Regions from separate parts of the Lysinibacillus sp. CTST325 genome, predicted to be linked through region 2. Evidence: riboswitches for the same ligand, from Rfam matches in the RefSeq annotation. Region 2 holds a riboswitch; the other holds the start of a gene.
The links. Region 2 has a riboswitch for FMN ahead of ribE (riboflavin synthase). Riboswitches for the same ligand answer to the same signal wherever they lie in the genome.
Positions count from the first base shown of each region.

Region 1: it holds a riboswitch for FMN, as region 2 does, so the genes downstream of both, ACYQ73_RS01910 (ECF transporter S component) here and ribE (riboflavin synthase) in region 2, are expected to answer to the same signal.

Region 1 is NZ_BAAFHO010000001.1:371,810-378,180, reverse strand. Features, by position in the region: gene ACYQ73_RS01925 (ATP-binding protein) at 1-490, shown strand, start outside; gene sigX (RNA polymerase sigma factor SigX) at 574-1,107, shown strand; gene ACYQ73_RS01915 (RNA polymerase subunit sigma) at 1,104-2,411, shown strand; FMN riboswitch at 2,701-2,898, shown strand; gene ACYQ73_RS01910 (ECF transporter S component) at 3,121-3,708, shown strand; gene ACYQ73_RS01905 (sodium-dependent transporter) at 3,877-5,223, shown strand; gene ACYQ73_RS01900 (STAS domain-containing protein) at 5,293-5,679, opposite strand; gene ACYQ73_RS01895 (methyl-accepting chemotaxis protein) at 5,734-6,371, opposite strand, start outside.
Region 2 is NZ_BAAFHO010000001.1:108,804-122,247, forward strand. Features, by position in the region: gene ACYQ73_RS00545 (DUF2829 domain-containing protein) at 1-28, opposite strand, end outside; gene ACYQ73_RS00550 (GNAT family N-acetyltransferase) at 410-1,258, opposite strand; gene ACYQ73_RS00555 (histidine phosphatase family protein) at 1,279-1,833, opposite strand; gene ACYQ73_RS00560 (M23 family metallopeptidase) at 2,219-2,926, opposite strand; gene ACYQ73_RS00565 (TetR/AcrR family transcriptional regulator) at 3,060-3,692, opposite strand; gene ACYQ73_RS00570 (hypothetical protein) at 3,771-3,959, shown strand; gene ACYQ73_RS00575 (sensor histidine kinase) at 4,373-5,677, opposite strand; gene ACYQ73_RS00580 (C45 family autoproteolytic acyltransferase/hydolase) at 6,200-7,234, opposite strand; gene ACYQ73_RS00585 (spore germination protein) at 7,362-8,810, opposite strand; gene ribH (6,7-dimethyl-8-ribityllumazine synthase) at 8,994-9,461, opposite strand; partial or broken gene ribB (3,4-dihydroxy-2-butanone-4-phosphate synthase) at 9,689-10,282, opposite strand; gene ribE (riboflavin synthase) at 10,313-10,951, opposite strand; FMN riboswitch at 11,095-11,220, opposite strand; FMN riboswitch at 11,346-11,471, opposite strand; gene ACYQ73_RS00605 (YibE/F family protein) at 12,066-13,181, shown strand; gene ACYQ73_RS00610 (YibE/F family protein) at 13,181-13,444, shown strand, end outside.

The DNA of each region.
Region 1 (6,371 bases), 260 kb from region 2:
GCGTATGGAATCGGGGCATATGACGCTTTACAAGGATGAGCTCCCAATTAATTCTACATTTGAACGTATTACTCAAAAATTTGCACAGGTTGCAAAAGAGAAACATGTTCGTCTAATATTTGACAGTGAATTTAATGACGAAGCTTCGATTAGTATAGATGAGGATCGAATTGAACAAGTATTAACGAATTTAGTTGATAATGCTCTCCGTCATACTGATGAAGGGGCGGTAACAGTGAAGGTTGAGCAGGAGCCAACCTTTGCCAAGATATCTGTCCAGGATACAGGGCATGGTATTCCACAAGAGGACTTACCATATGTCTTTGAACGTTTCTATAAAGCTGATAAAGCACGAACACGTTCTAAAGGCGGAACTGGCCTAGGTTTAGCTATTGCTAGAAATATTGTCAAGGCACATTCAGGCAATATTATGGTAGATAGTGTGCTAAAAGAGGGGACTACATTCACGTTTTATTTACCTTTTGATTAATACTATTAAAGAGTGGTATTAATTGGATGTAACTTCTGTGGACATTTAGACGACAAATATAAATAGAACGGGGGTGGAGTGCTTTGAATGACTCCGTGTTCCATCGGTTATACGATGCATATCATCAAGACGTGTTCCAGTTTCTTATTTATTTAGTAAAAAACCGTACACTTGCTGAAGATTTAGCGCATGAGGTTTATGTTCGCGTATTGCGCTCGTATGATCAGTTCGCAGGGAATAGCAGCGAAAAGACTTGGCTTTTTGCTATTGCTAAAAATGTCGCTATTGATCATTTTAGAAAGCAGGCTGTACGACAAAAACATTCACTTGATTTTTTTGATTGGGAAACGGAACAGCTACATTCAACCACACCATCACCGGAAGAAATGCTGCAGGCCAGTGATGAATTTATGCAGGTACAATCAGCACTTGAACACTGTACTGGTGACCAAAAAATGGTCATTATTATGCGCTACTTTCAAGATTTATCGATTGCAGAAACTGCACAAATACTAGATTGGACAGAAGCGAAGGTAAAAACCACTCAGCATCGTGCCATTAAATTTTTAAGGCAACAGCTACAACAGGTTAGTGAACAGGAGGCGAAAAGGCAATGACACATAACCAATTTGATGATGACCAACTTGAGCATCTATTAAATAATGCCCCTAAGCTTTCTGACCGCCGTTCGAAAGAAGAAATATTCAATCGATTAATGACAGATGCTCGCTTGCAGGATAATGTCCATCTTCAAGAAGCTATACAACAACCGATAGATGATGAAATAACATCGCAAGAGCAACAACACAGTATTCCTATGCAACAAGAAAGTACCGAGACAGCGACAACAAAGAAGAAAATTCGTAAATGGCCAATCTTTATGAGCGTTGCAGCAGTTTTCGCTTTAACAGTACTTACAGGCTCTATGTTCATGAATCATAATGATGCAAAAATAGACCAGGCTAATGCTCCTGAAACCTCTCAATATTCAACATCGCAGGATAGTCATGCAGCGAAAAGCTCTGTCAACCATGATAAGATGATGGAATCCAACAGCATAGTAGCAGAACATTCAAGGATCATGTCTTTACGATCATCAGTTTATGAGGAAGATTTAACAGATGCAGTAGTATTTCATATTGGTTTGGCAAATCGTGATAAGAAAAGCGTACCGATGACGTATATCATTCCAAATGAACGAGTTGCTACTGATTTTGCGAAGAAAAAGCCTACAACATTACAAATGTATGAAAAGTATGCGCCGCAAATTGATGAGAAAGCAAATGGTCTTACTAACTATCATCCATATAAAGGAGAATTGAAGGAGAAGGGCGATAAACTAGTTCATGTATTGCCGGAGGAAAATGATTATGATGTTGCTTCAGCAGATACTAATGAATATTTAGAGACTTTACAGGATACATTCTCTGATTCAGAGTATAAAGATGTTGAGTTTGAAAATCCTGATGGTACAGCCTACAAATTTTCCAAGGAAGAAGAGCCAAGTAATCCTAAGGCATTAACAAGCTCAAATCATTTTAATTATTATTTATATAAAGATGAAAATGGAGCTGAATATTTATCACCCGATTCTCGTAAAACTTTTCCCACTGTAACAGAAGCACTTACCGATATGCGAAATAAAAATGATGATGTATACGTTTCAGTTGTACCGGAAAATATAACATACACTGTGAAAGAAGTAGCAGAAGGTGTTATTGTTACATTTGATGAGCCGCTTGATTTAACGACCATGGATACTGTTCGTGCAACTCAGCTGATAGAAGCTATGATGCTCACTGCTGCAAGCTTTGATCAACAAATACGTTTAGACAATGTTGTACAGGAAACCTGGGAGGGATTTGATTTAAAAAAATTCTTGCCAAAGCCTGTAGGAGCCAATAAACGATATATGCCATAAACAGCATAACGGTAGAACTTAAAAAATTTTTTGGAGCATTCTCGCCGCTATATGTGCGTGAATGCTCTTGTCATTTTATGACACCAGTAGCAAAGAGTTATTGCTCATAAAAGCCTATTGGTGAGGATTAGTGGAGATGTAGAAAACCCTCACTGATTAAAGTTTCGCTCTATGAGCTATTGGTCGAGTATTTATAAAGCATACAAGTTTAATCGGAATTTTTTAAGCAAAGCTATTTACATTTCTCTAATAATTCATTATAGTAAGGCTATGAAACAAAAAAATAATGATTCATCTTCGGGGCAGGGTGAAAATCCCGACCGGCGGTAATAGAGTTGTAAATCGCTAATGTTTCCTTTAAGACATATTAGCTCGCATGATTTACTAAAAGCTCTTCAGCCCGCGACCTGTGCAAATAATTTTTTGCATGGCTGACTTGGTGTAATTCCAAGGCCGACAGTTAAAGTCTGGATGGGAGAAGATGGAGGTACGATCGTCATTCATTGTTATGAATTTAGCTATGTATGAGCGTTTTTTCGATGTGGCTTCACACAGCGTATGCTCAGAAAATAGTTAATTAATGGCGTTTTTTAATCATGCCTATTCTCCCTTATGCTCTTTTGCATAAGGGTTCTTTCATGATGATAATCGATTAGGTCGTAACCTTTCTTCTTGCGAGATTGAATCAGCAAAGAGGAGAGAGTTTTCTATGAAGAAAAATGTTAAACTTCAATCGTATATTACGATTGGCATGCTGAGCAGTATTTCGTTTTTATTAATGCTTTTTAATTTCCCGATTCCGCCATTTCCAGCGTTTTTGGAAGTGGACTTCAGTGATATGCCAGCATTACTAGCAGCGATCACTATGGGACCTGTAGCTGGTATTTTAGTAGAATTATTTAAAAATGTGTTGGACTGGGTTTTCTCAGGCACGCCAACGGGAGTACCGGTAGGACATATCGCGAACTTTGTGACAGGTATTTTATTTATTCTACCAGTGAGTTTTGTTTTTAATCGCTCCAAAACAGTTAAAGGCCTTATCGGAGGTTTAGCTGCTGGAACAATTGTAATGGCAGTAGGGATGAGCATTCTTAACTATGCAGTATTTTTACCTATGTACACTTACTTTTTAGGTATGGAGCCTGTTGTAGGTGATTCACTATATAAAATGATCGTAGCTGGTATATTGCCATTTAACATTGTAAAAGGTATTTTAATTACTATCATCATGGCATTACTATTTACAACGATGCGTAAATGGATTAATAATCAGCGTTCCATGTATTTAACAAAATAATTAGGATGAGACCTCGAGCTGTTAAGCGTTCGAGGTTTTTTTATTTAGAATGATGGTTGAGGTGTTGGATAATATTACGCAAAAGTAACGTATAGAATTAATCTAGTCGAGTGTATTATTTTATTGTAGAATAAGGAAGAGTTGAGTAAGTTAGAGGAGTTTGAAGAGATGAGTGAAAAAAAGAGTCAGTGGTCTAGTAAACTAGGCTTTATTTTAGCATCGGCTGGAGCTGCAATTGGACTAGGCGCAATTTGGAAGCTTCCTTATGTTACTGGACAAAGTGGTGGAGGAGCGTTTTTCCTTATTTTTGTTCTATTTACATTGCTGATTGGTTTACCGATGTTGTTATCAGAATATATTTTAGGTCGTGGTACACAGTCTGAGGCTGTAACTGCCTATAAAAAAATTGCACCTACAAAAACAGGTTGGGCTTGGGTTGGTCGTATGGGTGTGCTCGGCTGTTTTTTATTATTAAGTTTTTACAGTGTTGTAGGAGGTTGGATTTTTATATATAGTGGCCTTGGTGTGACTGGGGCTGTTATTGATCCTTCCGTTGATCCTAGTGAACTATTTGCAAAGATTGTAGGAACACCTTGGATTACATTACTAGGTTTAGGGCTGTTTACGCTAGTAAATGTATTAGTCATTTCACTTGGTGTGCAAAATGGTATAGAAAAGGCCAATAAGTGGATGATGCCTTTATTATTCATTATGTTTATTGTGCTTGTTGTGAGGGCTTTAACATTAGATGGGGCAATGGAGGGGGTTAAGTTCTTCTTATGGCCTGACTTTTCCAATATAACTGGAAAGGCTATATTAGAAGCGTTAGGGCAGTCTTTCTTTGGCTTAGCGGTAGGGTTTTCTTGTCTTGTGACGTACAGCTCCTATTTAAAGAAAGATGTGAGCTTACCTAATTCCGCAGGCTCCGTTGTTCTTCTCACAGTGCTTGTATCGTTTTTAGCAGGATTAGCAATTTTCCCTGTTGTATTTGCTTTTGATTTAGAACCAGCATCTGGACCTGGCTTACTGTTTATGGTTCTGCCAACAGCATTTAGTCAAATGCCATTTGGTGAAATATTCTTAGCGATGTTTTTATTATTATTTTTATTCGCAACGCTAACTTCTTCATTCAGTTTATATGAAATTATCGTAGCGGCATTTATGGAAAAGGGACGTATGTCTCGTTCTGCATTGACGATGCTACTAGGTGTAGTAGTCTTTATTGCGGCGATTCCTGCAGCGCTTTCATCAAGTACTTTAGCGGATGTATCAATTTTTGGAAAAACAATTTTTGATGCAACTGACTTTTTAGTATCTAATTTAATGCTTCCGTTAGGTAACTTATTGATTGCTATTTTTATTGCGTATGTAGTTGATAAAGAAATTGTGAAGAAGGAATTATTAATAGGAAGTCAAATGGGGCAGGGGTTCTATTCAACGTATCGACTACTGATGTTAATAGTAGTACCTTTTGTGATTATCGTTGTGTTTGTAAATATGCTTTTACAATATTAAAGTGAATAGGTTGCATTCCGTTTAATAGGAATGCAACCTACTTTTATGTTTGGGAGGGCAACAACAGGGTTAGTATTCGCTAAGTGATAGTTCACCTAGCCAGCCTTCTTTAATGATCTGTCTTGCTTGCTCTTCGCTTTTAGTAATAGGGAATACTTTATCGACTTGTGAAATAGCAAACAAGTTACGAATGAAATCATCGACAACAATAATGGCGATTTTCTTTTCTTTTACAGATACTTTCTTTGCGAAATTGACAATCATGCCAAAGCCGGTACTATCGATGTTTGTAACCTTTTGCATATCGATAATATATCCATGCATTGTTTCCAAGCTTAATGATTGAAGCTCAATTTTTATCTCTTCAATCAACCCATATTCTAAATCGCCCATAAACGCAATCAAAATATAATCAGCCTTTGTGTCAATATCCATCGCAATTTTCTTCTGATTCATACTATAGCGCCTCCATTTTCTTTTTCATGTTAGGAAATTCTAATTCTATAGAAGTTAAAACTTGAATTTATTGACTTCATTTTGTAATTTATCAGCAATAGATGCTAACTCATCTGAACTTTGTGTAATTTCTGCCACAGTTGCATACTGTTCTTCCGATGTTGCGGCAATTTCCTCTGTTGCTGCGGCGGAGTCTTCAATGATGCGGGAAATATCTTGAATGGCTTTTTGAACCCCTAAGGAGTTGTTGTTTACATTCGTAAATGCAGCCTTCATCTGCTCAACGCCTTTTTCTGTTTCTTCAACCTTTTCAACGATTTCCTTTAATGCAGTTCCTCCCTTGTTGATAATGGTTACTTGCTCCTCTACTGCTAGTAGATTACTTTCCATCGTGCGAACTGTCACAGAAGTTTCAGCCTGAATATCTTTAATGAGATTTGTAATTTGTCCTGATGCTAAACTTGATTGCTCGGCTAACTGGCGTACCTCTGATGCAACGACGGCAAAGCCTTTTCCTTGCTCGCCTGCTCGTGCTGCTTCGATGGCTGCATTGAGTGCAAGTAGATTTGTTTGCTCTGCGATACCCGTAATAACAGTAATAATGCCGCCAATTTCTTCAGAGCGTTTACCGAGTTTTTGGATAGAATCTGTCGCGTAAGACACTGTTTGTGTGACATCGCTTAAATGTTTTA
Region 2 (13,444 bases):
AGCGTGGTAATATCTCTTCAAACGTCATTTAAATACATCCTTTATTTACATTCTTTATCGGATTAGTATACCGGAATTCTTGAATGTTTACAACCTGATCAATTATGTCTCTGCATAATTGTTGCTGTCGCTTCGCTTTCGCACAGAAAACATTTGTTGCTGTCGCTTCGCTTTCGCACAGATAAACAATGCGTCCAGAATCGGCTTTGTGCTTAGGCCCGTGATGCAGGTCAGTTAGCCATTAATGATTTTAGGCTAACATCCAATATAAGAACTCCTTTCCGATTCCGTGACATCCGCCCGTGGCTTTAACTTCTCGGAACAATTCGAGCTTCATTTAAATTCATCAACGTTGGAGCTCAACCTTTGACGTTTCAATCCTTCCGTAATTTTCTCTACTCACCTAATATCAATCCATTTTCTTCTTCATTTGCACTTGCGCTGTCTTCACCTCTAACCCGTTTTCCATCAAATAGCTCGCCGCTGGATTGCTTGCTAAAAAGTTAACCGTGGCTATATTTACTTTGTGATTTGTAATACTTGCGATAAAGTGTGGAATATGATCTACATTGCCATTCTCCAATAGCTCTAATTGATAAAGCACTATGTGGTCGATGGCTCCATCCTGATCCCATACTATTTTATATAACATATAACCAATCGCTTCATTATTCTCGTTGTAAAAAACTTTAGCTTCCCCTTGTTTATTACTTTGCCAGCTACATTGCCAAGGAACATCTTCCTGATAAAAAAATAAATAAGGAAGTTGCTCTGGCCGAATAGTTTCCACATGAATTGTAGCTTGCTCCTCTACTTTTGCTTCATATTCGCCACTTAAAAATAGCAATTGATTTGTAATTGTATAGCCGTGCTTCTCATATAGCGCAATTGCTACTTTATTCTCTTTTATAGCTTCAAGCGTTGCAACTTCCACATTCTCTCTTCCATAGATGGCGATTGTTTCTTCCATTAAAACACGAGAAACACCTTTACCGCGATAGTCTGGAGAAATGCCTGTTCCACCATTCCAAGAGGTTTTCTTACCATCTATTTGTCTAAAGCCATTTAATACAATGCCTACAGGATTATTACGATCAAATGCGACGATTGATAATTCTGGCGATAATCCTTCTCTAACGAGTCGGTTTAAAAACATCTCTTCATTCATTTCTATTTGGACAAAATACCCCTCAAAGCCTTTATTCCAAGCTTTTAAAATTTCCTCTAACGTGCACTGCGAGACTGTTTTTATTTCCATACTTTTCTCCCATCCCTAGCTTAATTAGAGCTACTACCTAAAAGTGGTAGCTCTTCTAAAGTTAGTTTTTTTATTATTTCATACCCATTTCCAGGACCTTTTGGTTTCACAATAACCATTTCCATATTAGAAATATTCCCTAATCCAACACCTTCGGGAAAGCTATGGGCAACGATCACTTGATTCGTACCCTGTGGTGGCTTTCTTTCTAGCATCGATTGCAGATTTGATAATATATTTGTTTTTTCAACGATAGGTATGTTTCCACCCAATTTATAAATTTCATATCCAATTGGATCAATTTGGATATAGGCATAGGGAAATGCAAACTGTGCCGTTTCAAACGTACGACAAAAAGGACTTGCGACAATCGGTGAACTAATCGGAATTTGTAAATAGCGAAGCATTTGTCCAAAGTAAATTGCCTCCCTTCGCCCAACTTCAGACAAATTTCTTTGAGTATAACAATCTTGAAAATTTAAATTTGGCTGATCTAACCCGACAGTTGCTTGGCCATGCCTCGCATACAAAACAAATCCACCCTTTTTCAATAAATCAAGGATTGATTCATCCAATTATTCCATCTCCTCCTAATAGAGTACCATTTTGATTATTAGTAATATATGAAATGAATTGCTCAAAAAATGTAGAAATGAAAGTTGAAAAAGCTTTTAGCAGCAAAGGAGTTACTTCATCGAAAGAGCAACTAAATTTTCCGGGATAATTCCTTTATTTTGCTGGTAAAACTCCTTCTTTAGCCGCTAAAACTCCCTCTTTAGCCGCTAAACTCTTTTACTCCGCAGCTAAAACTCCCTCTTTAGTCGGTAGACCCCTTTACTTCGTCGGTAAAACTCCCCATTCGGCCGTTTGCCGTAAGGGGAAATTTTGTTATATGGGTACCATGCGGATTTACAGCGCTAAGCCCATTTTCCTGACAGTACCTCTTTATGCAATTTTAATTTAATCCAATTCATCAGATTTTTGAAATCTTATTCTATCCTTATTTGTTGGAATTCCGTTATTTACTTTTTCCCATTTGCCATTTTTAAATAATTCGTATTGTTCAAAAGCAAAAGGTAATCCCTTTGCTGTAGCTATGTCACTACTATTCATAAGTTGAAAATGCAAATGCGGAGCAAAGGAGTTACCTGAATGACCAACTCTACCAATAACTTCACCTTTTTTTACACTCTGACCAACGGAAACCTGAATTGACCCTGTTTGAAGATGGACTAATGCAGCATATACATTATCGCCACATTCTATAATGATGTAGTTGCCAGCAACTATTTGTATGTCGTCTTTTTTCGGGTCGAAATAATGAGCATTTTTATAAGCGTTAGACATATCTGAAAGCAATTTTGTTCGTGTACGTTCTTTATAACCATCCTCTGCTTGGACAATAATCCCATCGCAAGGAGAATAAACATCTTGACCCCAACAATAATATTCATCTAAGTGAACCCCAAAAAGTAGATATTGCGCCAAGCTAACGCGATAGGCGGGCCAGCCCTTTCTTTCCCAATCCACTTGTATAAAGTCATAAGCATATCTTGATGCTAATTTGTTTGTGCCGTGACTCGGAATTTTTGTACCTGGAGTGTTAGGAGAGTGCCATTCTCCTCTCAAAGGAAACTCTACAATTATCGGCTCACGCGCATCAATCATCTCATATCCCTCCTCCGCCGATTCTTTACCTACATTATTGAAAATGACTAGTGCTACAAGGGGAAGTACTATTACGATACTGATACGTGCAGTCAACCGTTTTTTTCGTGTTGAATGCACATTTCCCGACCTCTTATTCATTTCTTGACGTGTAGAATACTTTTCTAAGTTCATCAAAATATCCATCAAGTTTTTCAATAACGAGTTCAAAGTTCAAAGACTGAGATTCTGAATTTCTAATATCATCTAATATTTCATTAGTAAATCCAATATTAGACCAAAGTATAAACTGCTTGCACTTTTCTAGATCCAACCCCTTTCTAAACTTAGTTTCATCTATTTCATCAAATAATTTAGAATAACAGCTTGAATGTTCTTTGTTTGTTCTATTTTCGAGTTCCTCATTTACCTCATTAGAATTAGTAGTTCGTGAAAGTTTATTAAACTCTAAAATCCAAGGGTACTTTTCCGATAGTTTAATTTGCAAAAGATATGATTGACGCAATCTGTCAAAAATATCTTTTGCATCATAATTCATCAATTCGAAATATTCTTTTTTTATTAGGTCAGAAAAGTAATCATACACAACAAGAAAAAACTCCTGCTTGCTACTTACATAGTGGAACATAAGGGCTTTAGAAATTCCGGCTTCTTTTGCAATTACATTTGTTGAAGCGTTGTCATACCCCTGTGATGAAAATTCTTTTAAAGCTGCATTTAAAATTGCGTTCCTTCTTTGAGAGTCTAAATCTAATAATTTTGTCAACATTCGTCACTCCTTTATAAGAAACATAATTAACCTATCAAGTAAATTCCATTATATGGTTATTTATCTGTAAGGTCAATGAATGTGTTAATTGAACAAAATGAAATCCACGACTTTAGTGATTCTAGCCATCATTTCGAAGATTCTATCCACGACTTTGGACGTTCTATCCACGACTTTGAACTTTCTAATCCATCATTTCAAAGGTTCTATCCACGACTTTGGACGTTCTATCCATTAATTCAGAAGGCTCTTATATTTTTATAATAGCTAAAGAAGAAGCTTTATCCGGTGAAGAATTGAAGGCTGCGTTCTAAAAACTTTGGGATGAACATTACGAGGAAATCAAAAAGATAGTGTTATAAGGGGATGTATTTATATGGCGAACGAACATAAAGATCCATCTAAGGGCTTGGAGCCGTTCAAGGATTATACTGAGTTTGAGGCTTATGTTTTAAAACGGGTGGAGATGAAATAGGGACACGGCTAGAAGGAGAAGAATCAATTAGAGCAACTACTGAATTTTTATCAAAGATTACGGAGGAACTTAAAGAATATTTAGAGAGCGTTGCTTAGAAGAAATGCGTGCGCGTAATTAAAGCCGTCAAATGTGACGGCTTTATTTGCATTACTTTAACACTTAACTTTTAATAAAAATTTTCTGCATGAAGTTTAGAAATTTACTTTATTGGAATGGTAACTATTGCTGTTGTTTCTAAATATTTTGATGAATCGATAGAAATTTGACCGTCGTACTTATTAACAATTTCATGCACAATAAACAAGCCCTGTCCTCTTATTTTACCACTTTCTGGTTTTTTAGTGGAAAATCCTTGCTTGAATATTTGCCCTGCTTCTACAATGTTTGGTCCGGTATTTGTAACCTTAAATTCATATTGCTTATCATCAGCTTTACAGCAAATTGTAATTTTTCGTTGCTCTTCCGGTAATTCATTTGCTGCATCAATCGCATTATCTATTAAATTCGACAAGATTTTGATTAAATCCGTTGTTTTAATTTTATTAAATGCATCCTGTGAGACTGAAAAATCCATATCAATATTATGATTTTGTGCAGTTAGTTTTTTCGTTTGTAATAATATCGCCAAGCCAGGATGATCAATATTTAATTTGAGTGACTTAATAGCCTGAACCTCTTTGGATAGTGAAGATAAATATTGTTTGGCCTGATCAGGTTTGTCTAATTGCAGAAATCCATGCAATACTTGTATATGATTTGTGAAATCATGTCTTAAAGAGGACACGGAAGTGATTAAAGTCTTAATTTCTGCTTGATATGTATCTTCTGTCGCTCCAACTTCCTCTGCTACTTCTTTTTGATACCATCTCTGTAAGAAGAAAACAGAGCAAATAACGATTAAAATGAGGGCACCATTAAAAATAAAGATGAAAAGATTGTCTTTGATCACTTTTCCCTTGATGCCATTTAATGTGTCTGCACTAATATCAATACCTATGTATGCAATAATCTCCCCTGCTTTATCTTTGACTGGTGCACCAACAGATAAGTAAGAGCCATATACAGGGTCTGATATTACTTCTGTTACATATGTTTCTCCATTATAAGCTCTTTGCACTTGCATCTCGGGTACTGTACAGTACATTCCGATATCAAAGCCTTTAAATTCAGCTGGTAAACCCATAATCATTGCTTTGGATACCTTTGGATTTTCAATCTCTAATGTATAAACAAATAAGGCACCTATTTTTACTCTTGCATCATTTAAGTAATCTCTTAATTGCCAATAATAATCGTTTTTCACGGGGTTATCTAAAAATTGTTTGTATGCCTCTACATCAATTGAAGATGCAATAGACATAGCCGCTTCCAGACTTTGGTTAGCGATTGACTCTTCAACTGTCTTTTTCATTTTTATATAGGATGTAAAGATGTTTAAGCTTGTAAACAGTATTAATAAGATAGTTGATAGTAGTAAAATTAGTTTTATTTTTCGTGTTTTCATACAAACTGGTACTTCCTCATCTATAGACATGAATAATGCCTTAATTTAGTTGGGCTTGACTTTCGCATCAAATACAAAAATCGTTAGCCGAAGTTAACATCATGTCATACTCTCCACTAGGGAAACGATTTCAATCCAATATTCCTATAATACTATAGTAGACTTCGTTTTTATGGTTGTTCAATTATATCTCGACATAATTACGTCCGGAATCGGCTTGGATAAATGCATACTTCATGATTCTTCGCCTCTCTAAATAAAAATATTCGTTCTTATCTTATCATCCCAAGCGAGTTTTGACTATTACCAACCCACATTTATCGCCACTTACTTTTTGGGCTATCTCCTTCCCATTATTGACGTTGGAGAAGTCTATCAGGAACTGATAAAATTCTAAAACAATTTTTATTTTTCGAACGAAACACCATTCTAGTCGCAACCATTAGTTTAATAATCCTTCATTAGAAAGTAAACTAAAAAGGAGAAGGATTTTTAATATGCCCCCTCCTTATTATATATTGCTTATTCCATTCTTTCTCCGCTTTTTGAATCAATCCGACCTTTTATCCTTTTAGGAAGTGTTAAAGCTTCGTCCAAATAATCTTTAAAAGAAATTGTAATCGGTTCTGCGTCCTCCCCTATTCCAACGATAACTTCTAGAAGTTTTGGCGAATAAACTACAGTATGTAATGTGCCAAAGTATTGTTGATAGTGCTTAAAAAATAACGGAGAATTTCCATTATTAAAATGTCGATAAGCAGCCATTGTAGTCAAATTTTTTTCAATTAAATAATTTATAAAATGTTTTCGATTGACAGACCCTTGAATATTTTTCTTATTTTTCTCTTTCATACTCGTTGTTTGAAAATGATTCGTACAAATTAACGGATTTTCATATCTTAATTCCTGCTTATGTGGGGAAGCTTCTACTACTATAGATTGTCCGCTTTGATCTGTCATTGAGTAATTGTAACAATAACCATGTGGGAGTTCTGTAATTAATTTAAGTGCTTCTTCAATATTTTTACATTGCTCTAATAATATTCGGACAATCGTTGAAGCGATAAAGCCCTCACCATTGTACTCATTGTTGACAAAATGTAGACCAACAACTAACCCATATTCATTCATTCCATCAAGTCTACCTATAATTTGTTGGCTAAATCCAACACTCGCATATCCATTCATTGGATTAGAAAATACAAGTCTTGCATCATACAATGTTGGACTAAAATCATAGTTTCTAATATAATTTCCGTCTTGCACAAAAGAAGTACAGCCCATTTCAGGAAAGGTAATATTATAGCCACTATACATATCAATGACAGAATCCAGCATTTGAGCTAATCCAACGGCCAATCCTTCCATTTCTTGCAAAAGACTAGGGGAATGAAATTGTAGTAATTGTTTTGCCATTTGGACATTTATAAAGTTCAGAGATTCATTTTGTATTGGATGAAAAGTTGATAGTAGTTCTTTACTTTGCTGAAGCCCAATTTGATAGTAACTGCCCCTTAGATTTACAACTTCTACGATTAATTCTTCATAAAATCTCATTAATTTTCTCTCCTTACCTACTGTAATTGGTTTCTATATTCATCGTAATGCTTCAAGTAAATAAAAGGTCCAGTGAAATAAGACATATAAAGACCAGGCCTATAAAAGCCTGATCTCTTCATTCTAACTATTTATTTTTCCTACTTGATGTCTTTGTCTCATCTTGTACATTTAAAAATTCAGGTCGCATTCGATAACCTGTAGGAGATAAGCGAACTAAAGATTTTTTAATGTCCTGCCAATTTAAATCTGCGCTCATATTTAAGTACGGTACACCTAATACTCGTATGTTTGCAGTATAAAGAAGTATGAAAAACACCGAAATAAAGAATCCAAATAACCCTAAAAAGGCAGATGCTAAAATGATGATTATCCTGAGAATGCTCATTGCTGTTACGAAAGATTGATTGACGAGTGTAAAAGCTGCAATACTTGACGTAGCGATAACTACAATCATGGCAGGGCTCGTAACACCCGATTTAATAGCTGCATCTCCAATAATTAATCCCCCGACAACACTTATTGAACCGCTGATAACATTGGGTAGATGTATATTTGCTTCTCGAAATAATTCAAACATAAACAGCATCATTAATATTTCTAGAATAGTTGGAAATGGGAGCCCCGTTCTTGATTCAACGACAGTTGCCAATAGGATGAATGGCAATTGTTCTTGATGGTGAGTCGTTAATGCAAGCCAAAAACCTGGTAAAAGTATACTTATTAAGATAGCTATTATTCGTAGTATACGCTCCATAGAACTTACAATAACCGGATACTCATTATCCTCACCGGATTTAAAAAGTAACATTGAATTAGCCGGGGTAATGATGGCATATGATACTCCATCAACCATAATGATAATGCGTCCTCTACTTAAAGCTTGTACAGCAAAATCAGGGCGGCCAGTATAATCATGTCTAGGTAGAATTTTTGCACTCTGCTCAATTCTCTCCATCAACAAATCCCCACTAAATACAATATCCGTATCCACACGTTGCAACTGTAGTTTTATTTGCTCAAGCATTTTTTGATTGACGACATCTTCAAAATAAAGTACAGCTACAGTTGTTTTTGATCGTTTACCAAGTTCATATGTTTCAACACTCAATGAATTAGTAGGTAACCGTTTTCGTAATAAAGCTATATTGATAAAAACATCCTCAATAAAATCATCTCTCGGACCTTTGACAACTAATTCAAGAGTTGTTTCTTTAGGCTCCCGATTCGGTTTTTTAGCGATATAACTTGAATACAGAAAATTCATATCTTCAAAATAGAGTAAAACATGTCCTTTATAAACTCTTGTGATGGCATCATCTTTACTTGATATTTTCTGAAGATGGGGAACGTGTAAATTGTTTTGTATATGTTCTTCTAACATTTCCTCCGCTGTTGCAGTAAATAATGATTGAACTCGTTGCACAATAACGGTCTGCAGTAACCGCTCATCAACCATCGCTTCACATTTTATCAAATGTACTTTATGTTGCTGGAAGAAATACTCTTGGAATATTACATCAGCAGAGCGTTGAAATAGTGACTTCAAAGATTTCAAATTTAATTCTTGTTCCATTGAAGAAATATCCCTCATCTCCTACTGAGCCAGCTCCAAATTAGTACATTTATGAGTAATAACATAAATACACTTACGGATATTTTCCCCATGTTTTATAAAAATATTCAAGAATACTTAATGTTTAAAATGCTTCTCAGAATAATTTACATATGCAATTTCCATACTATTATTCGACAATATTTATCCAATCAACTTTTTTAAATTTGCCATTTCAATAGCAGACATTGCTGCGTCATAGCCTTTATTTCCTGATTTAGTCCCTGCGCGCTCAATCGCTTGTTCAATATTTTCTGTAGTTACAATGCCAAAAATAACAGGTACATTTGTAGTTAGTGACACATTTGTAATTCCTTTTGCTGATTCATTACATACATAATCATAATGTGTTGTTGAGCCACGGATTACTGTACCTAATCCAATAATGGCATCATATTTCTTTGTTTCAGCTAACTGTTTCGCGATGAATGGCACTTCAAATGCACCAGGAACCCATGCTACATCGATAGAATTCTCATCCACACCATGACGCTTTAAACCATCTAATGCACCGTCTAATAATTTGCTTGTAATAAATTCGTTGAAACGACCAACTACTACTGCTATTTTTAAATCCGTACCAATTAATTGTGCTTCAAATGTTTTAACCATTTTGAATCTCTCCTCTATTATTTAGTCTACTCATCATAACGTGGGGTTGATTTCCGTTCCGACTAGGCGCTTTCCTGGGGGCGTCCGATGAGTCGCTAATCCCAAGGAGTTGTCTAGTCTCCACTCCAATCAACTTATATACATAAAGTACGTTTTAACAAATGTCATTCCAAACTTTTGTTGATGTTCCTTTATATTGTCTGTGTGTTTTCTTCCATTATTTGTTGTCGACGATATGTTGCCAATGCTTCTATGGAAATCATTTTTAAATGATGTTGTGCTGCATATTTAATGAGGTCATTAAAGCGTAGCATTTTGCCATCGTCGCCCATAATTTCGCAAATAATGCCCGCGGGAACACTATGACAAAGTTTGGCCAAATCAATTGTAGCTTCTGTATGTCCTCTACGCTCTAATACACCATTATCTTTTGCTATTAACGGGAATACATGGCCTGGTCTACGAAAATCTGCGGCTTTCCCTTGTGGTTCTAACATTTTTTGTATAGTCATTGCCCGTTCAAATGCGCTAATTCCAGTCGTTGTGTCTACATGATCTATACTAACGGTAAATGCCGTTTGATGATTATCTGTATTAATACTAACCATAGGCTTTAATGCTAACTTTTGTGCAAGCTCCTGTGAAATCGGTGTACATATAAGACCTCGTCCATAGGTCGCCATAAAGTTAATCGTTTCTGGAGTCATAAATTCCGCAAGTGCGAGTAAGTCCCCTTCGTTTTCTCTGTCCTCGTCATCTACTACAATAATCATCTTCCCTTGTTTTAAATCCTCTATTGCTTCTTCAATTGAATGTAGCAATATCGCCGCCTCCAGTTCGTAAAATGTTAGTTAAAACCCGTTTTGTGCTAAGAAATCTCTTGTGATGGTCGGAGGTTCCTGTCCACACTTAAGTTGATGCAAAATGTATTTTCCAACTAAATCGGTTTCTACATTAACGAGATCACCCATTTTCTTCATACCTAAAATAGTTTCCTGGTATGTGTGAGGTATCAGTGATACTGTGACACCGTTTTTCTCGACATGAAAGAGTGTTAGACTCGTTCCGTCAATTGTGATAGAACCCTTTGGAATACAGTAGTTCGTTAACTCTGTTGATAGTTCAATATCAATATAGACTGCATTTGCTAATGGCCGCTTGCGCACTATTTTCCCTACCCCGTCAACATGTCCGGATACAAAATGACCACCGAAACGTCCATTAGCTGACATAGCACGCTCTAAATTTACCGGATCTCCAACTGCGAGCTGCTGTAAATTTGTTGCGCTCACTGTTTCAGGCATTACATCCATCGTTAGCTCTTGTTCATTAAAATGTATCACTGTTAAACAAACACCATTGACCGCTATACTATCCCCGAGCTTTACATCCTCTACCATTTCCTTTGAAATAACGGTAATTTTCATACTTTGCCGATCGCTTTGCATGGTTTTTACGGTACCAATATCCTCAACAATTCCCGTAAACATTTTTACACCTACTTTCATTCATTTAATAATTTTCGTTCAAACAAAAAACCCCTTAGATTAAAGGGGTTTGGGAGTTCATATACATAAGACGTCAACAAATAAACCTCATGGATATAATATTTTTTTCCATAGGCTGTCATCTCATCGTTCTTCTCCCATCCAGACTGTCACTGTCGGTTTTGGATTTGCACCAAATCAGCTTGCGCTCACGGACTTTGAATTTCTTCATCACCGCCGATTGGGAATTTCACCCTACCCCGAAGAACAACTGCTATTCAATTTTTTAGCCAAATAAAACAAAAACTACTTCCCAACTATAAAATGGGAAGTAGTTAAAATAAAAGCATACTCAAACAAACCTTATAAACTCAAGCGAATTTAAAAAGCTCACACTTTTACCCTTCTCCCATCCAGACTATAACTGTCGGTTTTGGATTTGCACCAAATCAGCTTGCGCTCACGGACTTTGAATTTCTTCATCACCGCCGATTGGGAATTTCACCCTACCCTGAAGGATATTTTATTTAGCTATTTCTTACGATAACACTACTTGATTAATTTATCCAGATAATTCTCAAAAACAATTTCTAAATTTCAGTAATGATCCCCATCCACATGTAGTACTTGACCAATAACGAAGGATGAGTCATCGGGGGCTAAATATAGGTAGGCGCATGCCCCGCTCGTTTTATTGACGTATTTGACAACCGTTGGATACCTAGAGACAGTTAATGGCATCCAAATCGGTCCTGGGGCGACTGCATCCCTCGAACCCCTCTTCTGTATTTTACCGCTTCCTTCATATGCTAAGTTGTCTATATTTCCCTAAGACACTGCTAATAACCATACTATTGATCTAAAGCGAATAAATTAATATATACTTACACAATGAATAACAATAATTTAAATATGCTAAAACTAAGTAAGCTAAAAGCTACTTATTAAGGAACCTCTATTCAATTAGCACGTTACATTATAATGGCACTTTTTTAATCCGCTTGACATTAAAATTCATAGTGACACTGTGAGTCATTGTTCGTGCCAACGTTAACAATGAACGCAACGACTAGGATTAGATTCCCTTCTCACATTGGAGGTTTTTTTATTGCAAAACATCTTGAAAAAAAAATCTTTTAACAAAGTTATATTTTATACCTTTATCGCAATTTGCTTTATCGCTTCTGTTTTTTTCGTTTATCACAACGAAGCATTTTATGATCGTCCAATTGCGGAAGTTATAAAAACGGAATTAAAAGAATCAAACCCTGTAACGGATTTGTATGAAAATGAAGATCATTTATATACTCAGCAAATTACAGCTGTATTAAAAAATGGTGAAAAAAAAGGTAAGCTTATTCATTTTACAAATGAGTATTCAGCATCTGGAGCCTTTGATCAAGAGTACCATGTTGGGAATAAATTATTTGTTTCCATTAAAGCAAATACAAACAAAAATGGGGATTTAACTGGGGCTATTTTAGACGTGAAACGTGATCAGTTTGTCTTGATAGTGGCGTGGATTTTTATTTTTGCTTTGCTGATCGTTGGTAAAAGGCAAGGGTTATTTTCAATCATCAGTTTAATTGTAAATTCTCTTGTTTTATCCTACGCTTTGGATTTATATATACAATCTAATATAAATTTGATATTTATTAGCGGGGTATGTGTTCTTTTATTTACGGTCATTTCTTTAATTCTCATTAACGGCTTGAATGAAAAAACATATGCAGGGATTGCTGCAACACTTATCGGAACATTTATTTCGTTATTGATTAGCGCTTTAGTTCTGTGGATCACAAACGAAAATGGAATTCGATATGAAGAGATGCAATTTTTAACGCGACCTTATCGAGTGATTTTTATGGCTGGGTTATTTATTGGAGCACTAGGAGCTGTAATGGATGTCTCCATCACAATGGCTTCTTCAATGTTCGCTTTATTTGAGCAAAACCAAAATATTTCTGACCAAGCACTGAAAACCTCAGGGATGGACATCGGGAAAGACATTATGGGAACGATTACAAGTATTTTGTTTTTTGTTTATATTTGTGGCTCAATCCCTATGTTGATTTTATATTTGAAAAACTCTTATCCATTAGGGCAAACACTTTCCATGAACCTTTCATTAGAATTAGCTAGGGCACTAGCAGGTGGAATAGGTGTGGTCTTAACAATTCCAATCAGTTTATACACTTCTATTTTTTTCATTAATCGAAAGAGGGAAAAATAATGAATGTATTAGTATGGTTAACTGCCATTTTATTCATATTGATGATCGTTATTGGTGGAAAAAAAGGAGTACGATCTTTTCTATCTTTATTTTTAAACTTTGGAGTACTCTTTATAACTATCTTTTTAATGACCAGTCAGAAAAATAGTCCGATTTTATTAACGCTCATTGCCTGTACCGTCATTAGCTGGATTAGCTTATTTTTTATTAATGAAACGAGCAGTAAAACGGTAACTGCATTCATTTCTACCATGATTACGATT